3 regions of the Arthrobacter sp. K410C genome follow, and region 1 is predicted to be linked to each of the others. Evidence: riboswitches for the same ligand, from Rfam matches in the RefSeq annotation. Region 1 holds a riboswitch; each other region holds the start of a gene.
The links. Region 1 has a riboswitch for S-adenosylmethionine ahead of AC5RU7_RS05930 (bifunctional o-acetylhomoserine/o-acetylserine sulfhydrylase). Riboswitches for the same ligand answer to the same signal wherever they lie in the genome.
Positions count from the first base shown of each region.

Region 2: linked by a shared signal. The riboswitch ahead of AC5RU7_RS01470 (aminotransferase class V-fold PLP-dependent enzyme) and the one ahead of AC5RU7_RS05930 (bifunctional o-acetylhomoserine/o-acetylserine sulfhydrylase) in region 1 are both predicted to bind S-adenosylmethionine.
Region 3: linked by a shared signal. The riboswitch ahead of AC5RU7_RS15965 (DUF1737 domain-containing protein) and the one ahead of AC5RU7_RS05930 (bifunctional o-acetylhomoserine/o-acetylserine sulfhydrylase) in region 1 are both predicted to bind S-adenosylmethionine.

Region 1 is NZ_JBNHFJ010000002.1:224,349-227,614, forward strand. It holds gene AC5RU7_RS05920 (HNH endonuclease signature motif containing protein) at 1-323, opposite strand, end outside; gene AC5RU7_RS05925 (VOC family protein) at 499-1,137, opposite strand; SAM riboswitch class IV at 1,299-1,415, shown strand; gene AC5RU7_RS05930 (bifunctional o-acetylhomoserine/o-acetylserine sulfhydrylase) at 1,458-2,783, shown strand; SAM riboswitch class IV at 2,905-3,021, shown strand; gene metX (homoserine O-acetyltransferase MetX) at 3,034-3,266, shown strand, end outside.
Region 2 is NZ_JBNHFJ010000001.1:302,601-305,866, reverse strand. It holds gene AC5RU7_RS01475 (class I SAM-dependent methyltransferase) at 1-602, opposite strand, end outside; gene AC5RU7_RS01470 (aminotransferase class V-fold PLP-dependent enzyme) at 666-2,084, opposite strand; SAM riboswitch class IV at 2,123-2,236, opposite strand; gene hisN (histidinol-phosphatase) at 2,398-3,210, opposite strand; gene rsgA (ribosome small subunit-dependent GTPase A) at 3,259-3,266, opposite strand, start outside.
Region 3 is NZ_JBNHFJ010000012.1:55,362-58,627, reverse strand. It holds gene opgC (OpgC domain-containing protein) at 1-1,604, opposite strand, end outside; SAM riboswitch class IV at 1,840-1,954, shown strand; gene AC5RU7_RS15965 (DUF1737 domain-containing protein) at 1,968-2,240, shown strand; gene AC5RU7_RS15960 (rhodanese-like domain-containing protein) at 2,237-2,647, shown strand; gene AC5RU7_RS15955 (O-succinylhomoserine sulfhydrylase) at 2,648-3,266, shown strand, end outside.

The sequences.
Region 1 (3,266 bases):
CCGGCGATTTCTTCCACTGCCGATATTTCCGCGTAGGTGCGGTCGTGGGTGGAGGCGTCGGGCGGGGTCATGGCCTGCTGCAGATCAATGCACTCGGCGGCGTCCCTGGCCTTGAGCGCGGCGACCTGAGCCTCGAGTCGCGATTCCAGGGCGAGCCGGTCCAGCCGGATCCGGTACAGCCGGTCCAAAGGATCAACCCCAGCGCCTCCGTCAGACTCCGAAGCAGCCGCAAGGGCTTCTTCTTCAAGGAACAGCGCGTTGATGGCAGCCGTGGTGGCATAAACACTCTCCATCGGTGCTGCTACGACCGCGCCATTTCCCATACAAGAATCATCACCGGAGGCACTGACATTTTGAGCGACTGCGGCCCAGAGCCTTGAGCCCCGGGGAAAAACCCGCGGTTAAAGCAACTTCGGCCGCCATCGGGAGGTGACGCCGTTGTCACATCCTGATGGCGGCCGAAGTCCGCTAGGGCCGTAACGCCCGGTCAAAGGAAGGTCAGATGGTGACCGCTCCGTTTTGGGTTTCGAAGGTGACCGAGAGGATGCCGGGCGTACCATGCGGGGCAACCCATTCAACTGCAACATCCTCCAGCGGCTTTTCCACCGGTTCGCCCAGCCATTCGGTGACCCGGGAGGCCGAGCCTGCGATGGTCAGGCAGCTCATCTTGATGTTGCTCTCGTAGGCGTTGGACGGGTGGAGCGACGGATCGCCCTCCCACTTCAGCATGTAGGGCACCTGGGGATCGGCGATGAGGCCCAGGATTCCAATCTGCTTCCACACCAGCTCGCGGCCGTCGGGAAATTTGCGGTTGCCGTTGACGGCAGCCCGTCCCAGGCGTGCCTCGAACGGAGCAAGGTCGTCAACTTCGACGCACCAGCCCATCCAGCCCCCGCCGGCCGCGGAGCGGGCCCGGACGGCCTGTCCGAAGGGAGCCTTGTCCGACGCAGGGTGGTCCAGGACCTCCACGACCTCAAGGTATTTGTGTCCCGCGAGCGGGATGATCATATTCCGGGTACCGAACCGCGGGTGTACCCCGCCCTTCACTGCCTCAACGCCGAGGGCAGAAGAAATACGTTCGGTAGTGGCCGCGAGGCCATCGTGTTCACAGGCGTAAGAGACGTGATCCATGCGCATGCCATCATCTTGGCACTTTGTGATCGGGCTCTCAGCTAAGGATACCCTTACTGGGATTTTCCGATTTCAGCACCCTCGAAACCTGCTCCATGGCAGGAACACGGGACCATGTTCGTCACAATGCTGTTCGCCGGGCCGGCCACATTCCTACACTGGGCTCAGGTCATGAGTGCCAGCAACCGCCCCGGCTCGCTGGCCGGCAACCCTCCATCCGCGGCGGGGTGCCCCGGGTGAGGACCTGGCCGTCCGGCAAGAAGGCCGGGTGGCAAGCGCGGCCCGTGGTGCTTCCAGCATGCCGGGCCCAATCAAAGGAGCCTTGAATGTCCAACGGATGGTCCTTCGAAACCCGCCAGATCCACGCCGGCCAGGAACCGGATGCTGCCACCGGCGCCCGCGCCCTGCCCATTTACCAGACCACCTCCTTCGTCTTTCCCAGCGCCGAGAGCGCTGCCAACCGCTTCGCCCTCGCCGAGCTTGCCCCGATCTACACGCGCATCGGCAACCCCACCCAGGATGCCGTTGAGCAGAGGATTGCGAGCCTTGAAGGAGGCCTGGCCGCGCTCCTCCTCAGCTCGGGGCAGGCGGCAGAGACATTCGCGGTCCTAAACATCGCCGAGGCCGGCGACCACATCGTGGCCAGCCCCAGCCTCTACGGCGGCACTTACAACCTGTTCGCCCACACTTTGAAGAAGTTCGGCATCTCGGTGACCTTCGTGGCGGACCCGGACAACCTGGACCACTGGCGCGAGGCGGTCCAGCCCAACACCAAGCTCTTCTTTGCCGAAGTGGTGTCCAACCCGCGGCAGGACGTGCTGGACATCGAGGGCGTCTCCCGCACCGCCCACGAGGCCGGCGTGCCCCTGATCGTGGACAACACGCTGTCCACGCCATACCTGATCCGGCCGCTGGAATGGGGCGCGGACATCGTGGTCCACTCGGCCACCAAGTACCTGGGCGGCCACGGCGCCGCGATCGCCGGCGTCATCGTTGATTCGGGCAAGTTCGACTTCAGCAAGGACCCCGGACGCTTCCCCGGCTTCAACACCCCGGACCCCACCTACAACGGCCTGGTGTACGGCCGCGACCTGGGCGAGGGCGGGGCGCTGGGGGCCAACCTGTCCTACATCCTCAAGGCCCGGGTCCAGCTCCTGCGCGACCTCGGTTCCGCCGTTTCGCCTTTCAACGCCTTCCTGATCTCGCAGGGCCTGGAGACCCTGAGCCTGCGCGTGGAGCGCCATGTGGCCAACGCCGGGGAGGTGGCGCGGTGGCTGGAAGCAAGGGACGACGTCGAATCCGTCGCCTACGCCGGGCTGCCCTCCAGCCCCTGGTACGAGCGCGGCCGCAAGTACGGACCCAGGGGTACCGGCGCCATTGTCGCCTTCAACCTGGCCGGCGGTGCCGAGGCGGGCAAGCGGTTCGTGGACGCCCTGGAGCTGCACTCGCACGTGGCCAACATTGGGGACGTCCGCTCGCTGGTCATCCACCCGGCGTCGACGACCCACAGCCAGCTGTCACCGGAGCAGCAGGCGGCGGCCGGCGTCGCTCCGGGACTGGTCCGCCTCTCCGTCGGCCTGGAGCACATCGACGATATCCTCGCCGACCTTGAAGCCGGGTTCCGTGCCGCCAAGGAGGCGCAGGGCGCCTGAGCGGACGGTCCGGGGACCAGGGCCCGACGGCGGGTGGCCGGCCTGCGTGCGCAAAGCCGGGGAAGTCACAACCAGTCACACTCTTGGCCCGGGCCGGGTGGTGTTTCGTACACTCGAACCAGGTCATGAGTGCCAGTGACAGCCCCGGCTTGCTGGCCGGCAACCCTCCTTCCGCGGTGGGGTGCCCCGGGTGAAGACCTGGCCTGCCGGTCATTCCGCCGGTGGGCAAGCGCGTAGAAGAGGTCTTGCCATGACGGTTACCGTCACCCCTACCACCGTTCCCGAGCACGGAATTGTCCGCTACGCCTCCATCGGGGGCCTGGAACTGGAAGCCGGCGGCTACCTGCCGGACGTCACGCTCGCCTACGAAACGTGGGGCACGCTCAACGCGGACGGCAGCAATGCCATCCTCATCGAGCACGCCCTGACCGGCAGCACCCATGTCACCCGCGGCGACAGCGACGAACCCGGCTGGTGGGAACA
Region 2 (3,266 bases), on a different contig from region 1:
GTCAGTTCGATCAGGTCCTCGGTGCTGACGGTGTCCTGCCAGTGCGTCACGTGGCTTTCCAGCTCACCGAATTCCGGGCCCACCACCGGCCGGTGGCCGGGCTTGTAGACGTCCCCGGCGTGCATGATCCGCGAGAGCCGGTGCACCCAGGGGACGGTGGTGTCCAGTTGGTTCCAGACAAGCCCGAGTGTGCCGTGCGGACGCAGGACGCGTGCCAGTTCGGTGCTCGCGGTCAGGGGATCGCACCAGTGCCAGGCCTGGGCAACGGTGACGACGTCGAAGGCGGACGACGGCAGGCCTGTGGCTTCGGCGGTTCCCAGGACCGCGGTGGCGCCGGGATAGTGTGCCTTCAGCTGGTCCAGCATGTCGGCGGAGGGGTCGACGGCGGTGACGGCCAGCCCGCGTTCCAGCAGCAGTTCGGTGAACTTGCCGGTTCCTGCCCCGGCGTCGAGCGCATCCCTCGCGCCCGCGGGGATGAGCCAATTGGCAGAGTCGGCGGGATAACCGGGCCGGACCCGCTGATAGTGCCTACCGCCCTGCTGGAAACTCTTGCCCAGCTCCCGGCGCCGCCCGAGATCCAGCTTTGGGCCACCCCGAACCACGTGCGGCCTCCTTCAGTCAATGCCCTGCGGTACCTTCCGAATTTACCGCATCTGCCGGATGGGTCAGTCGTCGGTGCAGGGAGCAGCGCCGGCGGTCCCAGGCGTGTTTGGGGCCCAGTGCGGGTAGGTGCGGGTGTCATTGGCGGGAACCCACCGCCCTGAGTCCACCACGTAGTCCCAGCCGAGCCCGTCACGGCGCAGCTTGGCGATGCCGGCCAGGAGCCGCTGGGCATCCTCCAGCCGGGAACCGACGCCGAAGCTGGCGCGGAGCGAACCCGAAGGCAGGCCCAGCCGCTTCAGCAGGGGGTGTGCGCAGAAGCGTCCGTCACGCAGGCCCACGCCGTGCTCGGCCGACAGGTACGCAGCCACGAGGCCTGCGTCGTAGCCCTCAACCGAGAAGTTGACCACGCCGATGGTGTCGGTGTCCGGGTTGGTGTCCTTGAAGATCTGGTGCACTGTGACGCCGTCGATCTCCTGGAGGCCCTCCACCAGGAAGCAACGGATGGCGGATTCGTGGGCGTGCCAGCGTTCCTGGTCCAGGCCCGCGATGACCTGGGTGGCCTTGGCCAGGGTGGCGGCACCCAGGACGTTGGGGGAGCCGCCCTCGTGGCGGGCCGGGCCGGTGGCCCAGCTGACGCCGTCGAGCCTGGCCTCCTTGACCGCGCCGCCGCCGGCGAGGTGCGGGGTTCCGGCGTCGAGCCAGTCCGGCCGTCCCACCAGGACGCCTGCGCCGAAGGGCGCGTACAGCTTGTGGCCGGAGAAGGCGACGTAATCGACGTCGTCCGCGCTGATGTTGATGCGGCGGTGCGGCGCCAGCTGGGCCGCGTCCACCACGATGCGGGCCCCGTGCTGGTGGGCCAGGGCCGCAAGGGCGCGGACCGGGAGGATTTCGCCCGTGACGTTGGAGGCGCCGGTGATGGCCAGCAGGCTGACGCCGCCCTGTTCCAGCTCTGCACGTACGGCGTCGATGGTTCCCGCGATGGTGTCGGCGGCAACAATGCTGCGGTGGGGAACGCCCTGCCACGGCAGCAGGTTGGCGTGGTGCTCAATGTCCAGGTACAGGACGTCGCCGGCGGGCTGGCCGCCGTTGAGGGGCAGGCAGCCGGCCAGCAGGTTGAGCGAGTCCGTGGTGTTCCGCGTGAAGATGACGGAGTCGTTCGGGCGGCCGCCCACAAAGTCGCGGACGATGCTGCGGGCGTTTTCGTAGACCGAGGTGCTGATCTGGGACGCGTAGCCGGCACCGCGGTGGACACTGGCATAGAAAGGCAGGATCTCGTTGAGGTAGGCGGACACCACCGAGAGGGCGGGGGCGGAGGCGCCATAGTCAAGGTTGGCGTAGCGGATATGGCCGCCGGAAATCAGCGGTGCCTGGATTTCTGCGCCGGTGACGGCGGCGAGAGGCCGGCCGGCCAGTGCCTGCCGTCCGTCAAACACGGAATCAGCGGTGATGGCGGCGTTGGGGGAGACGGTGGCAGTTGTCACAGAGACCTCACTTCAAAACAGGACTCCGCTATCAAGGGAATCCGCGCTTGCCGCATCCGCTCCGGACCGGCCTGGTCGTCACCCGGGGCACCCCACCGCGAATGGAGGGTTGCCGGCCAGCAAACCGGGGTTTTGCGCTGGCACTCGTGACCTGGTTAAGAGCGTAGAACATGGGGCGGCCAGGATTGAAGCCGGCGCAATTGTTAAGGCCTTTGTTACGCGGGAATGGAAAACAGGCTTTTCGGCGAAGAAGACGACGGCGGACACCTCCTTCTGGAGGTAACCGCCGTCGTTTGTTCGGTTGCAGGGGGCTTTAGAGCAGGTCGTCAAGGTACGGGTTCAACCGCTGCAGCACCTCCGAGTGCAGGATGGAGTTGGTGGCCAATGCGTTCCCGCCGAACGGGCCATCCTCGCCCTCAAGCGATGTGAACCGCCCACCCGCCTCCACCACAATCGGCACCAATGCAGCCATGTCGTACAGATTGAGCTCGGGTTCGCAGGCGATGTCCACCGAGCCCTCTGCCACCATGCAGTAGGACCAGAAGTCACCGAAGGCACGGGTCCGCCACACATCCTCGGTAAGGCCGAGGAACTCGTCCAGGTTTCCCCGTTCCTTCCAGCCGGAGAGGCTTGAATAGGACAGTGAGGCGTCGGACAGGCTGGAGACGTCGGACACCCGCAGCCGGGTAGCCGCGGCAAGGGAACGGCCCATGTAGGCACCCATGCCCTTGGCCGCCCACCAGCGCTTGCCCAAGGCTGGAGCGCTCACGACGCCGACCACCGGCTCGCCCTCGTCAACGAGGGCAATAAGGGTGGCCCACACGGGGACGCCACGGACAAAGTTCTTGGTTCCGTCGATGGGGTCGATGATCCAGCGGCGCGAGCCGTGGCCGGTACTGCCGAACTCCTCACCGAGCACTGCGTCGCGGGGGCGGGAGCGGGAGAGCTGGCCGCGGATGGCTTCCTCGGCGGCCTTGTCCGCGTCGGTGACCGGCGTCAGGTCGGGCTTGGTCTCCACATGGAGGTCCAGTGCCTTGAAGCGGCTCATGGTCTGGTCATCCACGGAGTCGGCCAGGACATGGGCCAGGCGCAGGTCATCGTTGTAGCTCGAAGCGGGTTGGATCATGGTTCCAAACTACCGTCTGCAGGCTGTTCTGCTGGGAGATCGGCTTTGTCAGTTGA
Region 3 (3,266 bases), on a different contig from region 1:
AAAACCGGCAGCAGCGAAGCCAGGAAGACGCCCACGAGGACTATCAGTGCAGTCAGGTAGAGCTTGCCGGCGCGTCGGGACGTCAGGTCCACGACGGTTCCAAAATCGTCTTTCACCCGGGGCCCGTAGACCATGCCCACCACTAGACCGGAGAAGAGGACAAACAGTTCGGCACCCGAAACGAAGCCCACCGCCTCCTGGGTCAGGAGCTGGAACAGGGACGTCATGCCCAGGTGGTTGACCACGACAAACACGATGGCCAGTCCGCGCAGCAGGTCCACGCGCGAATCCCTGCCGGACGGGTCCGTGTAACCCCAAGCTGTTGCGGCGTGAACGCGCCGCGGAATCTGCCAGAGGGCCACCAGGAGGATGACGAGTGCGGCCCATACTGTCCAGGCGGCAGCCCCGGCCAGCGTGTTTGCCCGGACATAGTCGCTGCCGCCGGTGGACACCTCCGTGACGGGACCGGTCACCAAGGGCGAGGCCTCCAGCCGGTCCAGCGCCGCCCGGGCGATCTCCGGGCTGCCGGTCAGGAGCCAGTCGATGCTGGCCACGCCGGTGTCCCTGGTGCTGGTGCGCTCGTCCCAGACCACCGCGGACGTCCTGCCAAACTCTGCCGACGTGGCAGTGCCCACCACCTGGTCCCACCAGCCGGTCTTGATCTCAGCCTCGGACGCGCCGCCGGACGCGGGGCTGTAGAAGGCGGCGGTCTGCAGCAGGAACGGCTTGGCCCGCTCCTCGGCATAGGTGGCGTAGAAGTTTTCGCCGCCCGAGGCCGTCAGCATGTCCTCCAGCTCACCGGCGCGCGGAACGGTATTGACTGCGGCGCCACCGGCGGTATCGTCATGGAAAGCCGTCAGGCCAACCCAGTCCACGGCATCATCACCCGGATAGTACGGTTCGTAGGCGCTGTCAGACCCGTTCCAGGCACCGTCGCCGTTGGTATCCAGCAAGGCGAAACCGTCGCTTCCGCGGGCCGGCGCGTTCCGGTTCCGGTCAAAGGGGTAGTCCTTGCCCAGGTACGGCTCCCAGACCATAACCGTCCGGCCGTTGCCGGAATCCCCAAATGCCGCGGAGACAGCCTGGAACGCCTTCCGGTATTCGGCCGGCTGCTGGCCCCACTCCACCCAGGAGGCGTTCATGTCCGGGGCAAACCGCACCAGCACCTGCCCATGGAACTGCGCGGTAAGCCGTCTGATTTCCCCGGCGAATGACTCGGCTGCCGTGGCGTCTATCTGCTCCAGCGGCACCGTGGGCTTGACCGTGAGCATGGCGTGGGCGCCCTGGAGCGAGGACTGTTCAAGGAATCCCTTGATGTCGTTCTGCTCGGAGGAACGGTAGGGAAAAGCGATGTCGTGTCCATAGACAGCCGGTGACGCTCCCAGCCGCTCGGCAAACCCTGCAGCGGTGTCCTCGCCCCATTCCAGGACGACGCCGAGCAGCGGCTTGCCCGCGTCCGGTGCGGGTTCGGCTGCCCGGGCCGCCCCCGCCGGCAGGACCGCAGTCACATACGCAACAGCAAGTACGGCAAGGAACGCCCAGGCCACGCGAAGACGGGGGGCCAGGGCCGGACGGGGGCGGCGGCAGGGCGTGGCTGTTCGCATGTTCAAGGGACCCCCAGTGCTGATCTTTCACGGCGGGGCGCTGCCCCCCAAGAACTGTATCGGGCCGTCGCGCCGGGATGGGAAAGAAAGACCCGCCCACCTGCGGTGATACCGCCGTCGGCCGTTCACCGGTGACGGCACCGCCTCGCCGCCTTCGGCAGCGTTTCCGCTTCAGTTACGCAACATGACGACGACGGCGATGCGGCCGCCGGTGCCAGATGTTACGTTTTTGGGGAGTAATGAGTACCGGCGCCAAGCCCTGACTGGCCGGTCGGCAACCCTCCTTCCGCGGCGGGGTGCCTCAGGTGAATACTCGGCATATCGACCGATTCGAGCTGCAAGCGTGAGAGAAGGAGATCCGTCGTGTCCGACGCCCCCGAAGAAAAGTTGTCCTACCGCCTCATCAGCGGCCCGGACAACCGTGAATTCTGTGAGCGGATCTCAACCGCACTCGCCGAAGGCTACGTCCTGCACGGAAGCCCGGCGGCAGCCTTCAACGGCACCAGCGTCATCGTGGCCCAGGCCGTGGTCCTGCCGGCCGCCATCGCATCGGCGGACGCCGCCGTCGCCACCGCTGTTGACGACCTGGAAGCAGCCAGCGAGGACCTCGAGTTCGACGGCGAGGGCCACGCATGAGCTACGCGGGAGACCTGACGCCGGAGGAAGCCTGGGCCAAGCTTGAGCAGGGCGCCATCCTGGTGGACGTGCGCACCGAGGGCGAATGGGCGCACATCGGCATTCCGGACACCAAGGCCACGGACAACGATCCACTGTTCATCCAGTGGACATTCCCCGGCGGCATTCCCAACCCGGATTTCCTGAAGGACCTGAGCCAGCAGGCGCCGGAGGATTCCAACACGGAGCTGGTGTTCATCTGCCGCTCCGGCCAGCGCTCCATCTCCGCCGCCATCGCCGCGACGCAGGCCGGCTTCACCTCCTACAACGTCCTGGAGGGGTTCGAAGGCGACCCGGACCGCTACGGCGAACGGACCGTCAATGGCTGGAAGAACCGCGGCCTGCCGACCAACCTGGGAAAGAACTAAGTGACCTTCAATAATGACGCCGCCGGCTGGAGCCCCGACACCCAGGCCGTCCGCGGCGGGCTGGACCGCACCAACTTCCAGGAAACGTCCGAAGCGGTGTTCCTGAACTCGGGTTTCGTCTACGAATCCGCCGCTGCTGCGGAACGCGCCTTCACCGGCGAGGATGAGCGCTTCGTCTACTCCCGGTACGGCAACCCCTCCGTGGCGACCTTCCAGGAGCGGCTCCGGCTGCTCGAAGGAACGGAGGCGTGCTTTGCCACCGCGTCCGGCATGTCCGCCGTGTTCACCGCCCTGGGCGCCCTGCTCGCTGCCGGGGACCGCGTGGTGGCCGCCCGTTCGCTCTTTGGTTCCTGCTTCGTCATCCTCAACGAAATCCTGCCGCGGTGGGGCGTGGAGACCGTCTTTGTGGACGGTCCGGACCTGGAGCAGTGGCGCGCCGCCCTGTCCCAGCCCACAACCGCCGTCTTCTTCGAGTCTCCGTCCAACCCGATGCAGGAGATCGTGGACATCGCCGCGGTCAGCGAACTTGCGCACGCTGCCGGGGCCACCGTCGTCGTCGACAACGTCTTTGCCACTCCCCTGCTCCAACGCTGCGGCCAGCTGGGCGCGGACGTCATCG